Regions from separate parts of the Paenibacillus sp. FSL H8-0048 genome, predicted to be linked through region 4. Evidence: predicted binding sites of a transcription regulator. Region 4 holds the regulator's gene; each other region holds the start of a gene.
The links. The regulator LexA, encoded in region 4, represses DNA repair genes until DNA is damaged. The targets are predictions, from matches to a motif close to CGAACATATGTTCG.
Positions count from the first base shown of each region.

Region 1 (4,682 bases), 6.1 Mb from region 4:
TTGTACCAATATATGAATGCCAGGCATAGGACATGTATATTAATCTGGCAACAAGAATAGGGAGTTGAAGGTATTGGCATCAGTAATTCTGGAACGCAACCGTAAAAAAAGACTGGAGCAGGGCCATCCATGGGTCTTCGCCAGTGAAGTAGCATCTGTTGACGGAGATCCGCAGCCAGGCGGACTGGTGGATGTTCTGACCCATCAGGGGCGGTACTTGGCAACCGGTTATTATAATCCGGCTTCACAGATCCGGGTAAGAATTCTGTCGCAGCATAAGCTGGCGGCAATGGACACGGCGTTTTTTGTAGAGCGGTTCGCGGACTGTCTGCGGCACAGGGAACGCTTCCTTCCGGGGGCGGACGCTTATCGTCTGGTCTATGGGGAGGCGGATTTTCTGCCGGGGCTGATCATTGACCGTTTCGGTGAAGTCCTTGTGGTTCAGCTGCTGACCCTGGCTATGGATCAGCATCGCTCCGAGATTGTGGAGGCGCTGGTGCAGGTGATGGCGCCGCGCGGCATCTACGAGCGCAGCGATGTCAGTGTGCGGGAGCTGGAGGGACTGGAACAGACCACGGGTGTACTCTACGGTGAATGCCCGCGACATATTACCGTAAGCGAGAACGGGCTGAAGGTGATCGTCGATATTGAAGAGGGGCAGAAGACCGGCTACTTCTTCGATCAGCGGGAGAATAGAGCATCGATTGCTCCGCTGATGAAGGGCTGGGGCGGGCGCAGCGGAATTACACTGCAGAACTTAGCAGCAGAGGACGGTACACTCCAGATGCTGCCGGTCAACAAAAGCGGCAAGCCTGTCACCTTCCCATATTGGGATGGTGCAACTGTGCTGGAATGCTTTGCACATACGGGAAGCTTCACACTGCATGCCTGCAAGTACGGCGCTAAGAAGGTAACTTGTCTGGATGTGTCTGCGCATGCCATCGAGAGTGCGAAGGCCAATGTGGAGATCAACGGGTTCAATGACCGGGTGGAATTCGTGGTAGATGATGCATTTGCCTACCTGCGCAATCAGGTCAAGGGCCAGGAGGAACGCACTGAGCGTGCTACGGGCGGCGCGACGGCAGAAGGGAAAACCGGAAGCAAACCGGGTGCCAAGGCGGATACTGCGAAGCCGATGACTGCCGGGGGCGGACGTACGTGGGATGTCGTGATTCTGGACCCGCCTGCTTTTGCCAAGACCAAAAGCGCAGTGGCAGGGGCCGTACGCGGCTACAAGGACATCAATCTGCAGGGCATGAAGCTGGTGAATGACGGCGGATATCTGGTCACGGCCAGCTGTTCGTACCACATGCAGCCGCAGCTGTTCCTTGATACGATCATGGAAGCAGCCAAGGATGCCGGCAAGGTGCTGAGACTGATCGAATGGCGGGCCGCAGGCAAGGATCATCCGCAGATTCTCGGCGTGGACGAGGGCCATTATCTGAAGTTCGCCATTTTTGAGGTGCGCAGCAAATAGAATAGAAGTGTCAGAACCGGCGGGGCAGCCGGTTTTGCGGGAAGAGTCTCTTTTAAGGAGGCTCTTTTTTGATGTATTTGTACCGTGTCCACTTGGTGCATTTGCAAACAATGGCAAACGTACGTTCTGGAGCGTGCGATGGAGGTGTGCTATACTATGGAGACGAGAAGTTTCATAGATTCTGGTGCTGCATAGAGTACCAGGGTTCAACGGAAGGAGTCTGCTGAAATGACGGTTAACTTCATCATCGGCCGCTCGGGCAGCGGCAAGACGACTACAATATGGGAGCGGGTATCCTCCAGGCTAAAGGCAGAGCCGCTGGGGGCCCCGATCATTATACTTGTTCCCGAGCAGGGATCGTTCGGAGCGGAAAGGGGACTGCTGGCGGCAGGCGGCGTGAAGGGAAGTCTGCGTGCCCAGACGCTCAGCTTCTCGCGTCTCGCCTACCGGGTGAAGCAGGAGACCGGCGGCAGCGCGAGTCTGCCCATCAGTGAAGAAGGCAAAAAGATGCTGATCTACAAGATTATCAGCAAGCGCAAAGAGGAGCTGAAGCTGTTCGGTGCTTCCTCGGACCGGCCGGGATTTGTGGAGCGGCTCAGCAGTCTGCACACGGAGCTTAAGCGCTGTTGTCTTGGAGCCGGAGACCTGGAAGAGCAGATCGGCAGAATGCGGGATGCCACGCTGGGCAGCCCTATTCTGGCCGGGAAGCTGGATGATCTGCATCTCGTCTTCAGCGAGCTGGACCAGGAGATGTCACAGCTCTACATAGATGAAGAGGACAGGCTGGCCGAACTCGCTGAGCATATTGCGGACTCTGCCTATATCCGCGGCGCCGAGATCTGGGTGGACGGTTTCCACGGCTTCAGCAACCAGGAAATTGTCGTCTTACGTGAGCTGATGCAGTATGCCGGCACAATGAACATTGCGCTCACACTGGACCGGATCTATCCTCCTGATGTTGCCCCGCATGAGCTGGAGCTGTTCCATCCGGCAGCGGTAACTTACATTAAGCTGCGGGGAATGGCGGAGGAGATGGGGCTTACCGTATGGGATGAGCTGCTCGCCCCGCCCGTCCTGCCAAGGTTCCAGGACAGTCCAGTACTTGCCCATCTGGAGCGCGGGTTACAGCGCCGGCGTTCCTGGACAGGACCGGCTGAAGAGGTGAAGGAAGCCGTCAGCATCCGGGCTGCGGCTTCGCGCCGCACCGAGGTGGAGGGCGTGCTGCGCGAGATGCAGGCCCTGGCCAGAGAATCTGGAGCCAAATATGGGGAAATGGCGGTATTCATGCGCAATATGGCCGATTATGAACCGCTGATTGCCCCGTTGTTTCAGGACTTCGGCGTTCCGTTCTTCCTGGATCAGAAGCAGAGTGAGCTGCATCATCCGCTGGTGGAATTCATCCGCTCCGCCCTGGATGTCGTCCGCCGCCGCTGGCGTTATGAAGATGTGTTCCGCTGCGTGAAGACGGAGCTGCTGCTGCCGCTGGACGGAAGCATTACCCGCGCTCATATGGATGAGCTGGAGAACTACGTGCTGGCCTGCGGCATTCACGGCTCCCGCTGGACGAACGGGCGCTCTTGGAAGGGCATTCCGCGCCTATCGCTGGAGGGCAGTGAAGCTGTAGATGAAGCGATGCTGGCAAGAATGGAGGCCTGCCGGAAGGCCGTTGTTGAACCGCTGCAGGCATTTGAGCAGAGAATCAAGGCCAGCCGCAGCGGCCTGGAGCTGTGCAAGGCAGTATATCTGCTGCTGGAGGATACGGAAGCGGCAAGCAAGCTCGAAGAGATGGGAGCAGAGTCTCTGAAGCAAGGACGTCCCGAAGCCGCCCGGGAGCATAGCCAGCTCTGGGGCGCTGTTCTGGGCTTGCTGGACCAGATTGCCGAGATGATGGGCAAGGAACGGATAGAATTCAGCCTGTTCGCCGGGGTGCTGGAGACCGGGCTGGCTGAGCTTAAGATGGGGCTCGTCCCGCCTGCACTTGACCAGGTGCTGGTAGGTACGATGGACCGCACCCGGGTGTCGGGGGTGAAGTACGCCTTCCTGCTCGGTTTCAACGAAGGCGTGGTTCCGGCGCAGTTCAAGGAAGACGGCATTCTGTCCGAAGGGGAACGCCTCTTGCTGGAGAAGTCCGGTATGGAGCTTGCACCGGGCTCATCCAGGAAGCTGCTGGATGAACGCTTCCTGATCTACAATGCGCTTACGACGGCCAGCAGGAAGCTGTGGATCAGCTATGCCGTAGCTGACGATGAGGGCAAGGCGCTGCTGCCTTCGGAGGTCATCCGCCAGCTGCAGGGAATGTTCCCGCAGCAGTTAGATGAACAATTCCTCTCCGGCTTCCCGCAGAGCGGCAATGATGACGATGAAGTCCATATGGACTTCATCGGCCATCCTGAGCAGACGCTGCGCATGCTGCTGCTTCAGCTCCGCCAGTGGCGTCAAGGAGCAGAGATACCCGGCATGTGGTGGGAGGTCTATAACTGGTTTGCGGCGGAGCAGGGTGCAGACAAGCCTGCGGATGAACAGGCAGCGGAATACCGTCATGCGGATCTGTCCATGAAGCTGAAGCTGGAGCGGCTGCTCGGCTCGCTGTTCTACCGCAATGAGGGGATACGGCTGAAGAAGGAGACCAGTCTGCGCCTGTATGGCGGTTCCACGCTGCGCGGCAGCGTGTCGCGGATGGAGCGGTTCGTTGCCTGCTCCTTCTCCCATTTCGCTTCCTACGGTCTGCGGCTGAAGGAGCGCCAGCTCTACAAGCTCCAGGCCCCGGATATCGGACAGCTTTTCCATGCGGCCCTCAGTGAAATGGCGAAGCGGCTACAGGAGCAAGGCCGCAGCTGGGGCAGCATGACTGCGGAGGAGTGCCGCACGGAAGCGGGGAAGACCGTAGACAAGCTGTCTCCGCTGTTACAGGGAGAGATTCTGATGAGCAGCAAGCGCTACGGCTATATCTCGCGCAAGCTGAAGAATATTGTCGGCCGCGCTTCGGTCATCCTCGGGGAGCATTCGCGCCGGGGGAGCTTCGAGCCGGTCGGGCTGGAGCTGGATTTTGGCCCGGGTCAGGAATTGCCTCCGCTGAGAATCACACTGCCGAACGGCTGTGTCATGGAGGTGGTCGGCCGGATTGACCGGGTGGATAAGGCTGAAGGAGAGCAGGGAATTCTGCTGCGGGTTATCGACTACAAATCAAGCCAGAAGGATCTCAAGC
Region 1 covers NZ_JBBODF010000001.1:6,438,736-6,443,417, forward strand. Annotated here, with positions in the region: gene NSU18_RS27925 (class I SAM-dependent rRNA methyltransferase) at 74-1,477, shown strand; gene addB (helicase-exonuclease AddAB subunit AddB) at 1,706-4,682, shown strand, end outside.
Region 1: addB (helicase-exonuclease AddAB subunit AddB) is a predicted target of LexA. The motif match lies at 1,592-1,605, and genes of this name have one in related genera.

Region 2 (4,682 bases), 6.2 Mb from region 4:
GGTGGCACAAGGCCGGGGGCATCGTAGCGATGACCTATCATGCCAACCTGCCGGGCACGGCTCCAGCCTGGACGAATGTCTCCATGAGTCTCAGCGAAGCTAATTTCAGCAAATACATCACACCGGGAACGCCAGAGTATACGGCAATGATTGCAGAGCTCGATAAGGTCGCTGTTTTCCTGAAAAAGCTAAATGACGCCGGTGTCCCCGTACTCTGGAGACCCTACCACGAGATGAACGGCGGCTGGTTCTGGTGGGGTCAGAAAGCCTCCTTCGTGACTCTGTGGGAGATCATGTTCGAGCGGTACACGGTCTACCATAAGCTGCACAATCTGCTGTGGGTGTGGAGTCCGAATGCCAAGAACAAGAACAGTGAGGAGCCGGCAAAGTATTATCCGGGCAGCGGCAGGGTGGATGTGCTGGCGGCGGATATTTTCGAGGGGGATTACAAGGCAATCCATCACGATACGCTCTGGGACCTGGGGCGCGGCAAGCTGATCGCCATCGGCGAGAACGGGGAGCTTCCTCCGCCAGCTGTGCTGGCAGGCCCGCAGAACAAATGGAGCTACCAGATGACCTGGGGCAAGATGCTGTATGAGCGCAATAAGGAGGCAGTGATTCAGGCTTTTATGAAAAATAGTGCAGTATTCTCCAGAGATGATTACTCGGCCAAGGCAGCGGCGTATGCTTCTTCAGGAGGGGTGCTACCCAAGCCGGGCCTCTACGGACAGTACTATAACAATATTACGCTTAGCGGCACGCCTGCCCTCACCCGGACAGATGCCAATATTAACTTCGCCTGGAGGCAGGCGGCGCCTGATCCGGCTGTTCACGCAGATCTGTTCTCGGTACGCTGGAGCGGCCGGATAAGCGCTGCCTACAGTGAGACCTACACGATCTACTCCTATTCAGATGACGGAATACGGATATGGATCGACGGGAAGCTGATTATTGACAGCTGGATCAAGCAGAGCGGGCAGGAGCGGCAAGGCACCGTAAGTCTGATTGCGGGGAAGCTGCATGAGCTGAAGGTGGAGTACTATGAGAACCAGGGGGATGCGCGGGCGGTACTGATGTGGGAGAGCCCCAGCCAGGCCAAAGGCGTAATTCCGGCAGGAGCCCTCTACCTTCCATAACAAAGTGTAACGAAGCGTCAGATATGCTCGCGGTAGCTGATGTTGTTGGCGATTTTCTCGTCGCGGACGGCTTGACGCAGCGTATCCTTGACAGTCTGAACCTTACGGATTCTATAGAATGGGAGCTGCGGAGATGAAGCATCATCCGACAAAATGATCAGCGTCCCGATGCCCAGCATACGCTGCATAACCGACTGGGTGACGGAGAAATCGTTGACCCGCAGCAGCTCAATTTCTTCGACATCCTTGCCGATCAGTCCGCTCTTCACCATAATCCGCTGGGACGTAATCGTATACCTGGTGGTATTCAGCCCGATCAGTCCCTTAAGACGGTCAGAGATGCCGGCAGGCTTGCCCTGCCATAATTCTTGTTCGGGACCGGAGCTATGGCCAGCCGCCGGACGGCGTGCTGCTGCCGGAGAACCGGCTTCTTCTGTGCCTGCCCCGCATTCCCCGCAGAATCTGGCACCTTGCTTGTATTCCGCACCACATGCTGTGCAATAAGCCATGATAAATCTTCCTCTCCTTGAAGGGATAAATTCATTATAGTATAACAGGAATTGCCAGTCATCAACGGGTTATGGACCGCTGTTTCTTCCTATGAATACGCTTAACCGCTGACAGATGTTTCATTACCGCGAATTTTACATTAATTTCATTTGCACTTAACAAAAATCGATATTATTCTGTTAAGTGGAGGGATATTAACTATGAGACAAGCTTTACTTGCAGGACTGCTAATGGCCGTCATGATCCTCAGTGCCTGCAGCAATAACAGCGCCGAGCCGGCTTCCCCGGAAGCGGTGCAGGAGACGGTACAGAACTTTTACGATGAAATGTCGAAATTCGACGAAATGGGCAAATCCTCGCTAGAGAACTTCAACACGACATTTACCTCTTATTCCACCGGACAAGCGACAGACAAAGAATTCCAGAAGGCTGTAGACAGCTTCCAGGATACCGCCTCCGAGCTTGCAGATCATGTGAACGATATTAAAATTGCGCGCGGCCTGCCGGATACGATCGAGAAGCTCCTCAGAGATTCGATGATCGCTTTCCAGAGTGCCTATCAGATCAAGGAGAAAGCTTCGAAGAGCGCTGTATCGCCCGATGTAACCGCTGAGGAATTCAATGCGATGAATCAGCAGGCGGACGTAGCAATGCTCTACGGCATCTCCAAGCTGAATGAAGCCAGAGAAGCCGCCGGATTGATTGATCCGGAGCAATCCGTACCAGGAACTGTGTCAGATGCAGGCACAGATGCCAAGCAGGAACAGGGTACCGGAAGCGCAGGGACTTCGTCAGTGAAATAGGCAGAGACAAGACTTGTTATAGCAAAAGGGTTCAAAGGAAGACGCTGTACAGCATAACTGTGGGCGTCTTTTTGCTATGGAGGAATACCTAAATATTTCTGCTTGCCTAAGCTGCTAAAGCGCAGATATAATACAAACATATGTTCTGTATGAAGAATAGGAGGAACGGCTATGGGCAAGAAGCTTGAAGGGAACCGTCTGCCGGAGTGCAGCGGAAGGGTGCTTCCGGAGCAGATCGGACGGATGGGGAGAGAGCAGCGGGAGACCTGGCATAGCCTGAAGCCGGTGCTGGATGAGGAGAAGCTTGAGGAGATTGAGCATACGCTGGCCTTATCGCTGCGTAGTCATGTACGGGTAACTCTGGTGCTGTATGGTCCTCTGGAGCAGGTGAAGCTGAGCGGGTTCGTGACCTCCATCCATACCCACTCGCGGGAAATCAAGCTGCAGTGGGCAGAGGAATGGAAGTGGCTGCTTGTAGATGACATTGTGGAGGCTTATATTGTCTGACAGCTTTTACTTGCTGCGGTGTCCGTCCGTCTTCTCATAGGCAATCAGCGTGACCTCCGGGTTCCCGGTCATCCGGGCAATCTCCGATTCGGCCTGGCGGATCACCTCCACCACATCCTCTTGGTCGCTTAGCGGGGCTATTCTGTAGCTGTCGCTGTGAATCTCCATGTTCATCCCCCTTTCCGTTAGAATGACCTGACGACAGGTCTGCATTCTTATTCTGGCCTGTTGGTGCACAGTTCATCCGGGGAGATCAGGTGCGGTACCGCTTCTTTTTGACGAAAAAACGGTCATTGGCGTAAGCCGCCCGGCCAAAGCGGGCATATACTATACCAGGGGGTGAGTAGATGCTTACTTTGGAGCAGGTCAAGCAGAAGTCGGCCGCAAGGCTTACGAAGCTGCATCCGGCTGTACTGGCCGGGGCGAACGAGCTGATTAGACGCAGTTATAACCGGGGGGTGCCAATCCTCATTACGCAGGGCATGCGCACGATAGCGCAGCAGAATGAGCTATATGCTCAAGGGAGAACTAAGAAGGGCGACATTGTAACCAATGCCCGGGGAGGCGACAGCTACCATAATTACGGACTGGCAATAGACTTCGCGCTGCTGCTGCCGGATGGCAGGAATGTGTCCTGGGATATGAACCGTGACGGGGATGGCGATAAGGTGGCAGACTGGCAGGAGGTGGCGCAGGAGGGGAAGAAGCTGGGGTTCGAATGGGGCGGGGACTGGACCTCCTTCAAGGATTACGCTCATCTGCAGATGAGCTTCGGTCTTAGCATCCAGGATCTGAAGGCAGGCAGACGGCCGACCGCCCAGCAGAGTGCAGCCGCACTAAGCCGCATAACCGGAGGTGAGCCAGAGGTGAACAAGGATATCCCTGTAAATATTACGCTTAATGGTAAGAAGCTGACGACCGGTGTTATGGACGATGCGGTAACCTATGCGCCTGTACGTGCGATTGCCGAAGCGCTTGGAGCCAAGGTCACGTATAATGCGTCCAGTAAGACCGTGAACATTGTGAAGGAATAACTTCTCTGCATAGATGCTGTGCCGGATGGGGAAATTATCAGCGATTAACCACATCCATGAAGGGGGCACAACATTTTGAACAAGCTGATCACAAGTCTTGCCTGCGGTACCGTCCTGTCCATGAGTCTGCTCGGAGCAGGTGACATCTCCGCAGCAGCACCGGGCGGTATGACTACTACGACTCCTGGCGTTATGAGCACCACCGCTCCGGGCATGAACGGCACAACCACTGATGGCCGGATGGGCAACATGAATATGCGCGATATGGACGACCGGACGATGGACAATCGGGGCAATACTCTGATGAACGAGACCAGAGATTCCATGCATAAGACCGAATCCATCATGAAGGACAAAATCCGTACCGGCGACAACAGCTCCGTCTCCCCGCTGTCCAACGATAACCGGACGGGCCGCTACCGGGCACAGAGCACAACCACCACAGGCACCACTAACAACGACAACCGCTCCAACTGGGGCTGGCTCGGTCTTGTAGGTCTCCTGGGCCTTGCAGGCATGCGCAGCAGAACCGGCGAGCGCGACCGCCACTAGCCGGAGCAGGGCACCGCAGTTCTGCAAGTAAGGAACAGCAGCGCCAAGCAGTAAAGCCCGTGTCAGTCTCGGCTGAGCGGGCTATTTGCTGCTTATGAAGAAGAAATATTGGAAAAAGGAATTGCGTATCCTCCAGATAC
Region 2 covers NZ_JBBODF010000001.1:6,587,205-6,591,886, forward strand. Annotated here, with positions in the region: gene NSU18_RS28610 (glycosyl hydrolase) at 1-1,136, shown strand, start outside; gene NSU18_RS28615 (PH domain-containing protein) at 1,154-1,645, opposite strand; gene NSU18_RS28620 (hypothetical protein) at 1,847-2,449, shown strand; gene NSU18_RS28625 (YolD-like family protein) at 2,621-2,956, shown strand; gene NSU18_RS28630 (hypothetical protein) at 2,963-3,124, opposite strand; gene NSU18_RS28635 (M15 family metallopeptidase) at 3,304-3,990, shown strand; gene NSU18_RS28640 (WGxxGxxG family protein) at 4,066-4,542, shown strand.
Region 2: NSU18_RS28625 (YolD-like family protein) is a predicted target of LexA. The motif match lies at 2,583-2,596, and genes of this name have one in related genera.

Region 3 (4,682 bases), 4.0 Mb from region 4:
TCCATGACATACAGGGCTTCCACCAGCTCTGCATTCCATGTAGCGGCAAGCAGGGTGCCAATCGATACCTGTGTAGCCTTCGCTCCACTGTCCATACGGATACCGGATGGGCCGTCCGCTGTAGCTGCAACCGGAATGCCATAGCTGAACAGACTGTCGCTGACGCCCCCGAACGCCGAAGCCGTACCCGGAGTGACCAGCGGGCTGCTCATCCCTTCGCCCCGGACAATCGCCGCCAGGTCTTGGTCGCTTAGCTGGGCAATGAACGTGCTCATGCTGACTTTTGCGTCATGGACATCTCTCAGGGTATATCCCTGATTGCCGGTCTGCTCGAGAGTCTGCGGGAGATTGCGTTCAATCCGCTCCGCCAGATCAACCTTGCGTGTAGGCACCTCGGAGGAGACAAGCTCATACGAACCGTCTGCCTTGCGGGCACCCGGCTTCATCCGCATGAAGCTCTCGGTAGGTGCCATCGCTTCTTCCAGCTGTTCCACGATCTTAAGCTCTTCCAGCACATAGCCTTCTTGTCCATCCAGAAGCACTGCTGACACTGCTTTGACACTGGTGCCTGCATAGAAGCGGTAGGTACCGGCTTCCAGTACATAAGCAGAAGCATGCCCGGTCACTCCGGCGTCATCATAGGAAGCCATGGAATGGAGCGGGAAGCTCACAGTAAGGCGCTGGGACTCACCCGGCTCCAGCAGCTTGGTCTTAGCGAAGGCTGCCAGAGCTTTGGCCGGCTGACCCAGCTGTCCCTGCGGCGCTTCATAATACACCTGCACGACTTCTTTACCGGCGTATACGGCTCCCGTATTCGTTACAGTGACGCCGATTTCAATCTGCGGCTCGCCCGCCTGGTCCACCAGCTTCGCTTCCTCCGGCTCCAGCTTGAAGGTCGTATACGAGATCCCGTAGCCGAATTCATACTGAACCTTATCCGGGTAGAAGGTCTCGAAATAACGGTAGCCTACATAGATATCTTCCTCGTACAGGTTCTTGAACTCGTTACCGTAGTTGCGGGTCGACGGGTAATCATCAATGGAATAGGCAATGGTATCCGTCAGCTTGCCGCTTGGCGTAACCTCTCCCGCCAGAACATCGGCAATCGCGTGACCGCCCTCCATGCCCCCATGCCAGGAATAGATCACAGCAGAGATAGAATTCACATAAGCAGCGTCATTTACCCAGCTCATATCCATGATATTGGACACATTGAGCACCACAATCGTCTGTTCAAAATGAGCCGTAACCGCGACAAGCATCGTCTTCTCATCTTCCGTCAGCCGGTAGCTGCCTGCGGTATCGGCATTATCCTGATCCTCGCCCGCCGTACGTCCAATAACCACAACCGCTTTGGCTGACTGGCTTCTTGCCTGCTTCACCAGCTCGTCCGTAAGCGGCATTTCCTTCTGGTTCCACGGCTCCGCAGCCCATACCTTGCCGCCGTCATCGAACGGGTTCAGCCCGATCCAGGCCTCGTAGGCTGCAGCCAGCTCTTCATTCACGCTAATGTTCTTCTTGCTGCGCAGTCCATCCAGCAGGTTCGTCGTATATGCAACGTGAACGCTACCGCCCGATCCTGTACCGCTGCGGTAGTAATTCACCTGTATTCTGCCAAAAACAGCCACGCTCTCACCGTTACCCAGCGGAAGCACCTGTCCCTCATTCTTCAGCAGTACCGCACCTTCTGCGGCTACCGTCCGGCTAAATTCTGCAAAACCCTCTAACGGCACTCCAATGTTCTGTGTACTCAATTGGTTTCCTCCTGTATGTTCGTTTCCCATGCTGTGGGTTGATTCTATAGACATCGCCTTCCCCGCAAGGATGTACGTTACCTTGAATCTGTATGGTCCTTCATATAGCATATCCTTCTAAGAATATAAGCTCCAGCCATATTATTCAAGCACCGCTCTAAAATAAAAAGACACCTGTGCGGGCGTCTCTCAAGCCTGTTCCTATGCAATCCGTTCCGCCTGAATAGATACGTCCGGATCTTCTATTTATTTTATCTGCGGCGGCGGCCCTTCATCATGCGGTTGTACATAATAAGAGCGGCAACGATCATGCCCAGCATGGCTACACTGCCTGCCGATTCCTGCGACATACCGAACATCAGGCACACACTTGTCACTAACTGTCTTGTCAGCAGCGCAACCGCAATCAGCATGATGGGCCGCCATATGTTATATCCTCTCACTTCAGCAACACTCCTAACCCGATTTTCAATAACCGTATGATTCCTCATTCCATGAACCATCAATTTCTATTATAGCACAAGAAGGAATGCGCATACATTTTGCAGGCGGCCAGTGAGGTAGTTTGTGCTTTTGACAAGAACGTACGTTCGGTATATAATGCTCACATATGAGGGGGATTGAGACCGTGGATGTAATGGAGAAACTAGAGATTCTGACCGCTTCAGCCAAATACGATGTGGCGTGCACTTCAAGCGGTTCGGACCGCAAGGGTCAGGCCGGGGCACTGGGCAACACCTCCGCGATGGGCATCTGTCACAGCTTCGCGGCGGACGGCCGCTGTATTTCGCTCCTCAAGGTACTTATGACCAACGGCTGTGTGTATGATTGTGCGTACTGCATCAATCGCAAGTCCAACCCCATCCGCCGGGCGGCCTTCACCCCCGAAGAGATCGCAGATATCACCATGCAATTCTACCGCCGTAATTATATAGAAGGACTATTCCTTAGCTCAGGCATTATGCGCAGTCCGGACTACACCACCGAGCAGTTAATTGCTGTACTTGAGCTGCTGCGCAATGTCTATCATTTCAACGGTTATATTCATGTAAAAGCCATCCCTGGAGCAGACGAAGCCCTGCTGTCCAGACTGGGGCTGCTCGCCGACCGCATGAGCGTCAATATTGAGCTGCCCTCGCAGGAAAGCCTAGGACGGCTTGCTCCCGATAAGAGCAAGGTATCCATCCTGAAGCCGATGGGGCTGATTAGCAGCCGGATCAAGGAGAACCGCTCCGATATCGTCCGGTATAATCACGCACCCCGCTTCGCTCCGGCCGGACAGAGCACCCAGATGATCGTGGGGGCAACACCCGATACGGATTACCAGATCCTTAATCTGACGGAAGGCCTATACCGCAAATACTCGCTCAAGCGCGTCTTCTTCTCTGCCTATACCCCGGTTGTGGAGGATTCCCTCCTGCCCGCTCTGGACACCAAGCCGCCGCTGCTGCGGGAACATCGGCTCTATCAAGCCGATTGGCTCCTGCGCTTCTACGGCTTCAAGGCGAATGAATTATTGGATGAGGCCGTACCGAACTTCAACCCGCTGCTGGACCCCAAATGCAGCTGGGCTGTTAACCACCGGGAGCAGTTCCCCGTTGAGATCAACCGCGCTCCGTACGAAATGCTGCTGCGTGTACCCGGCATTGGCGTAAGAAGTGCACAGCGGATCGTAAAGGCCAGACGGGCCGGATCGCTTGATTTCCATGCGCTGAAGAAGCTGGGAGTGGTTCTGAAGCGCGCCCAGTTCTTCATCACCTGCAAGGATAAGCCGCTGGAGGGACTGAAGGTAAGCGAACATACGCTGCTTCGCTCACTCATGTCCGGGGAGCAGTTCGCGCTCCAGCAACCGCAGGTGGAACAGCTCACGCTGTTCGATGACTTTAACCTCTCCACCTTGCCCGCCGCCGGTGACTGGAACAGCATCAATAAGGGGGCGAAGGCCTGATGTTCAAGCCGTCCGCCCTCGCGTATACCTATGACGGCAGCTTCGAGGGGCTGCTGTGCTGTGTATTTGAGAGCTATGCCTGGAAGGAGATTCCGCTGGCGATTCATGCTGAGGGCGGAGAAATTGGCCTGCTGCTGGAAGCCAAGTGGATTGAGACCGACAAGGACAAGGCCGCACGGGTACTGAAGTCCCTGCCGCTGCGGATCAGCCGCGAAGCCGAGGAGCTGGTGCGCCTGGGCTTCTGGAGCTGCGCCCCCGACAAGGAAATGCTGCTGCTGAATTTCCTGTATCTCGGCTTCAAGCATGGCCGCAAGGTAATGAATATGCTGGCCGATGATACTGTTAATAGTCTGATGAAGGCCGTTCAGCAGCTCCGCCATGAAGCACATCTGTACACGGGATTCGTCCGCTTCTCTGTATACGGCCCGGTCATGGCCGCAGTCATTGAGCCGCAAGGTTATGTGCTGCCTGTAATTCAGGAGCATTTTTGCGACCGGTTCCAGGGGGAGAGCTTCATGATCTACGACCAGACCCACGGGGCGGCGCTGATTCATGAGCCCGGACGGGAGGCCATCGTGCCCTTAAGCGGGTGGGCCCCGCCTGAGCCCGATGAGACGGAGGAAGCGTACCGCCGCTTATGGACTGGCTTCTACCATGCCATCGGCATCAAGGAGCGCAAGAGCGACCGGCTGCGTTCCTCACTAATGCCGAAGCGCTACTGGAAGCATATGGTGGAGATGAATGACAGGGGCGGTGTGCCTGTACTTACCGCGGGGCAGCGGAAGAAGGCATTGCCGCGGGAGAACTCATCGATCCCGGAGGTCCTGGAGACCATAATCCAACTCCATTCACCGGACACAAAAAGCGCCCCGCAGCCATTATCTGACCCCGGAGCGCTCCCTGATTGAAGCTTACTATATTATTAATGAAATAACACTATCATCCTGCCCTTAGTTCAAAGCCTTCCATACCCAGTTCTC
Region 3 covers NZ_JBBODF010000001.1:4,343,165-4,347,846, forward strand. Annotated here, with positions in the region: gene NSU18_RS18405 (glycoside hydrolase family 3 C-terminal domain-containing protein) at 1-1,754, opposite strand, end outside; gene NSU18_RS18410 (hypothetical protein) at 2,006-2,197, opposite strand; gene NSU18_RS18415 (putative DNA modification/repair radical SAM protein) at 2,392-3,702, shown strand; gene NSU18_RS18420 (TIGR03915 family putative DNA repair protein) at 3,702-4,610, shown strand; gene NSU18_RS18425 (phosphoketolase family protein) at 4,653-4,682, opposite strand, start outside.
Region 3: NSU18_RS18415 (putative DNA modification/repair radical SAM protein) is a predicted target of LexA. The motif match lies at 2,334-2,347, and genes of this name have one in related genera.

Region 4 (4,682 bases):
TTCCCGAAATCACAACATGGTCAAAATACGGAGTAAGCTCCGGCACACCGTCCAGCTTCTCCTGCTGAAGTGCCGGGCAGCCGTTCGTCAGCAGCAGCAGCTTCACCTTACCGCGCAGCTCGTCCAGCACCTGAAGCGTCTCTTCATAGATATAGGGACGGCTGCGGCGCTCAGCGGCGAACTTGTCAGCCAGCTGTGCAGCCAGCGCTTCATCCTCTACTCCGAGTGCGGCGAGGCCGCGGCGCCAGGATTCCTTACGGTAGACAGGGGCAAGCTGTTCGAGTTGACGGAACTCCGGCTGTTCACCGGCAGTGAAGTTCGCCCACAGCGCTTCATAAGGGTTAATACCGATCAGCTTCGTGAACGGATACGTCTCATAGGATTCATAGAGTGCACGGGCTTCTCTGCGTACAGCAGCTTCCAGCTCCTGCGGATCAACGGAATCTCCAGCAGCCTCACAAGCATAACGGAAGGCTTCTTCCACGCTGCGGTCATCCCACAGCAGAGTATCGTCAAGGTCAAATAGTACGGCGGTAATCGGCATTAGTTCTCCCACTCCCTATATGCTGGTCTGTCTTCCTATTCCTGCACAAGTTCAATATTGTTGTTCTTCGCGAACTGCTCCAGACGTTCCCCCATCGCAGCGGTGTCATAACGGTTAATCAGCTTGGAGAAAATCCACTGCTTGCGCTTACCCTTATACTTAATGGTTACTACACTGCGTGATAAAGTGATTTTCTCAATATCCGCCGCAGCAAGGAAGCGTTCGCGGTTGTATTTAATAGTAGAGATACGCGCACGCTCAACCTTAAGAAACGGACGGCGGAAGAACAACAGCGCAGCGAGCAGGAAGTACAGCACTACCCCCAGCCAGTTAGCCAGAATTCCGCTTCCTTTGGCTTCGTCAATTGAGCCGACCACCCAGAACATGATGCCCAGCAGCATCAGTACAACGGGGAATACAATATTGCGGCCTTTAAAAATATCGATGCTTTTCGCAGCAGTCTTAGTACTGGAAGTGTAAATGGAGTCCTTCCCCTGCTTCTTTCTTTGCTGGTTAACTTGCTTCGTGTTGCGTTGAACCATTCTTTCCCAAGAACGGGCCATGTAAGTTCCCCCTAGTCATCCTGTATTATCTATGAAAAGGCAACCGGCTAATGCTTAAGTCCGTTGTTGCCCTCTTCATGCTCCGGATTGTCCACAATTTCGATGGTATCAAGCTGGGCCCGAAAGTTAGTGCGGATGTTCCCCAGATAAATCTCGCGGAGCTTGGCACGTTCAGCCAGTTCCTCTTCATTCAGGCCGCCGTTCTTAGCTTTGCGTGCCAATTCATTGATGCGTGCGACCAATTCGTCAATATTCAATACGTTTCCCTCCCTCTAAATTCATTTTAACTTTGCCATGAGAAAAAGAGCTTGTCAAGGTCTACTCCCTGAAAGCTCTCCGAGTCGATCATTAGTCTGACACATTCCTTCAGTATAAAGGTAAAGTCAGAATATCTCCGGCCTTAATGACGCTGTTCTCCAAATGATTCGTCTTCATTATTCCTTCTATATATACGGCAGTCTTCATGTCCTCAGGTTTGTTGCTTACAGCAATACTCCATAAGGTATCTCCGCGTTCGACTACGATCCGCTTATCCGGCTTCAGCGAAGAGACCGAACCGGCAAAAACATTCCCCACCACAGTAAATCCCGAAATAACAAGCATCAGCACCAGAACCATCTTCATCAGGCTGACCTGACGGAATAGTGATGATAGCGCAGCGAGACTATGAAGAACCGATTCCTTGATCTTGGTTACATTAGTATGAGCAGTTGGATTACCGGGAGCGGACACCTTGATATCGTCATTATTGTAGATGCTGTTGTAGGTACTATACTTTAACATGATCATCATCCTCCAAACACATGTTCTTGCTTTCGAAAATAATATAACACGAACATGTGTTTCGATCAATAGTTTTTTCGGAACGATTGTTCTCTTTATTTCCGTTCTCTTATTTTTCTCATTTTAGAACTTATGTTTGTACGAACGGAAGTTCTATGTTATAATTTTCCCAAACATAGTATATGGGGTTGATACCGATGTCAAAGATTTCTAGTCGTCAGCTGGCGATCCTGGAATTTATACGTAATGAAGTCCGCAGCAAGGGTTATCCTCCGTCCGTCCGCGAGATTGGCGAGGCTGTCGGCCTGGCCTCCAGTTCTACCGTGCATGGTCACTTGGACCGGCTTGAGAAGAAGGGCCTGATCCGCCGTGACCCTACGAAGCCGCGTGCGATTGAATTACTCGGCCAGGAAGATTCAGAGAATGTGCATCAATTCGTCCAGACCGTTACCCGCATCCCTGTAGTGGGTAAGGTTACCGCTGGTGTTCCTATTACAGCTACAGAGAATATTGAGGATTACTTCCCGTTGCCTGCTCATTATGTAGGCGATAACAAGGTATTTATGCTATCTGTCCTTGGTGACAGTATGGTGGATGCCGGAATTATGAACGGGGATTATGTCATCGTACGCCAGCAGCAGACTGCCGACAATGGCGATATTGTTGTAGCGATGACCGAAGAAGATGAAGCAACTGTGAAGACCTTCTACAAGGAACGGGATCATATCAGGCTGCAGCCGGAGAATCCGGCGTACGAGCCTCTCCGCCTTAACCGCGTTACGATTTTGGGACGGGTCATCGGATTATTCCGCGATATCCACTAATTTACTCCCCGCTTAAGAACAGGCTGCTCCGCACCAAGCGAAGCAGCCTGTTTTCTGTTCATTTGTATTCCTGAAGTGGCCAAAAAGCCGAATGCAAACATTTGTTCGCATTCGGCTTTTTGGCCACTTTTCCGTGAACCGCTGCATAGCTCCGCACATATCCTGTTACAAAGGAGTGCTGATCTATATGCCCAATTATCGAATTATCGTCGATCTGTCTCAGCGCATGCTGTACCTGCTGGATAATGACGTTGTCACCAGAGGCTTCCCTGTCGGCATCGGCAAAATGTTAACCGACTCACCTGTAGGCGAATACACCATCATTAACAAGCAGCCCAATCCGGGCGGCCCGTTCGGTGCCTTCTGGATGGGTCTATCTAAGCCGCATTACGGCATCCACGGAACCAATGATCCTGCTTCCATCGGCCACATGGTCTCCCATGGCTGTATCCGCATGTATAACGCAGACGTTCTCACCCTGGCCGCCCTCGTTCCCATAGGTACCCGTGTTACCATCCGGGAATAGAAAAATCACAAAAACCCTTGAGACGCCAGATTGCGCCCAAGGGTTCTTTCGATTCATATGAATTAGAGCGGATACAGACTACAGTACACTTCTCAACAGACGAATAGCCACCGTATTCAAACGGATAGCCTCGCGGATCGATTCTCTGGCTGCCAGCAGCTCTCTTCTGGCCCGCGAACCTCTAGGCACTCTGCGCAGATTCTCATTGATTTCTTCCAGTCTCTCGAGCAGGATAGCCCGCTGCGTTAACAGGACATTAATGGCTCTGCGAATCCGGTTACGTTCTCTTTGGCTCATCTTTACACCTCTTTTACACTTGGATAGTATAAGAGATGCCAGGAATTGCTCCAAAGCTTGTGTGATTCGGCAGTAATGTTAGAGCTGAAGGCAGCGGGCAGGTAAACTGCTTACTTTTTGTTCAGCCTTACCCGGAATTCAAATTCATCGCGTCTATAAGTCATTCCGGCCAGTACTATGTACTCCGGTGTCCATTTCTGTACAGGTCCGGCATAATCAGCAATCACATGCGGTTTGCCGTCAACCAGCTGAACGACGTAGACCTGTACCTGTGCCAGTGCGGCAGCGAATAGATCAGCATCACTGGACAGTACTTTATAAGCCGTATTCAACTTCGTTCCTCCTTGTTCCACAACCATGATAAAAGATTCCGACAACCATCTATTTAATTATACCGGGTCATGGAACAATATGTAAACCATATTTACAGCTTGATAAAAAGGATTTTGAACAAACCTATATACTTCTTTGTGGCCCCGCCATCCCCGGTAAAAAAATCGGTATTTTTAAGATCCGGTACACTGAATACCGAGAACAAAATGTAATTATCCCTCTTGGTTAAAGACTCAATTACAGGCTGTGCTACCAGCTTGCTAATTCCGTCGCCTATTTCCTGATCTAGCGTATTCTCCAGATTCTTTACAGAATATTTACTGAATGCTTCCTTCCCCGGATTCGTAACAGCCATCACAACCAGAACAAGGATAAGAACCAGTAACGACTTACCGCCCGATCTTCTGCGGACTCTGCGTGCATGACTTGGCGTATCATAACGCGAATTCATTCTTTTCCCCCTCAACTACAGAATTTCCTAGATGATACATCCGACCGGATTCACCATAAATCGGCCCAGCCACAAAAACAGATCAGTTTCTCCCAAGCCGCTTATCTCAAAATCAATTCCAACCCTACTGGGACCCGTCTGAGCCAGCAATTCTAGCCTGTACTGCTCGATAATTCGTTCCTTCGTCTCCGCAGGAATAGCGCTCCCTTCAGCACCTGCTTGCGAACTGGCCAGCACCAGGATGAGCATCTTGGCAAGGATAACCTTATATGTAATTTTCATTGGCTACTCCTATGAGTAAGATTTTTCATCATACTTGTCTTTCGCCTTGCAATCGCAGTAATGATGAGCATGCTTTATA
Region 4 covers NZ_JBBODF010000001.1:373,033-377,714, reverse strand. Annotated here, with positions in the region: gene NSU18_RS01800 (HAD family hydrolase) at 1-544, opposite strand, end outside; gene NSU18_RS01795 (hypothetical protein) at 580-1,107, opposite strand; gene NSU18_RS01790 (DUF896 domain-containing protein) at 1,155-1,364, opposite strand; gene NSU18_RS01785 (LysM peptidoglycan-binding domain-containing protein) at 1,474-1,890, opposite strand; gene lexA (transcriptional repressor LexA) at 2,088-2,714, shown strand; gene NSU18_RS01775 (L,D-transpeptidase) at 2,902-3,240, shown strand; gene NSU18_RS01770 (hypothetical protein) at 3,319-3,537, opposite strand; gene NSU18_RS01765 (hypothetical protein) at 3,648-3,869, opposite strand; gene NSU18_RS01760 (DUF4359 domain-containing protein) at 3,962-4,321, opposite strand; gene NSU18_RS01755 (hypothetical protein) at 4,349-4,603, opposite strand.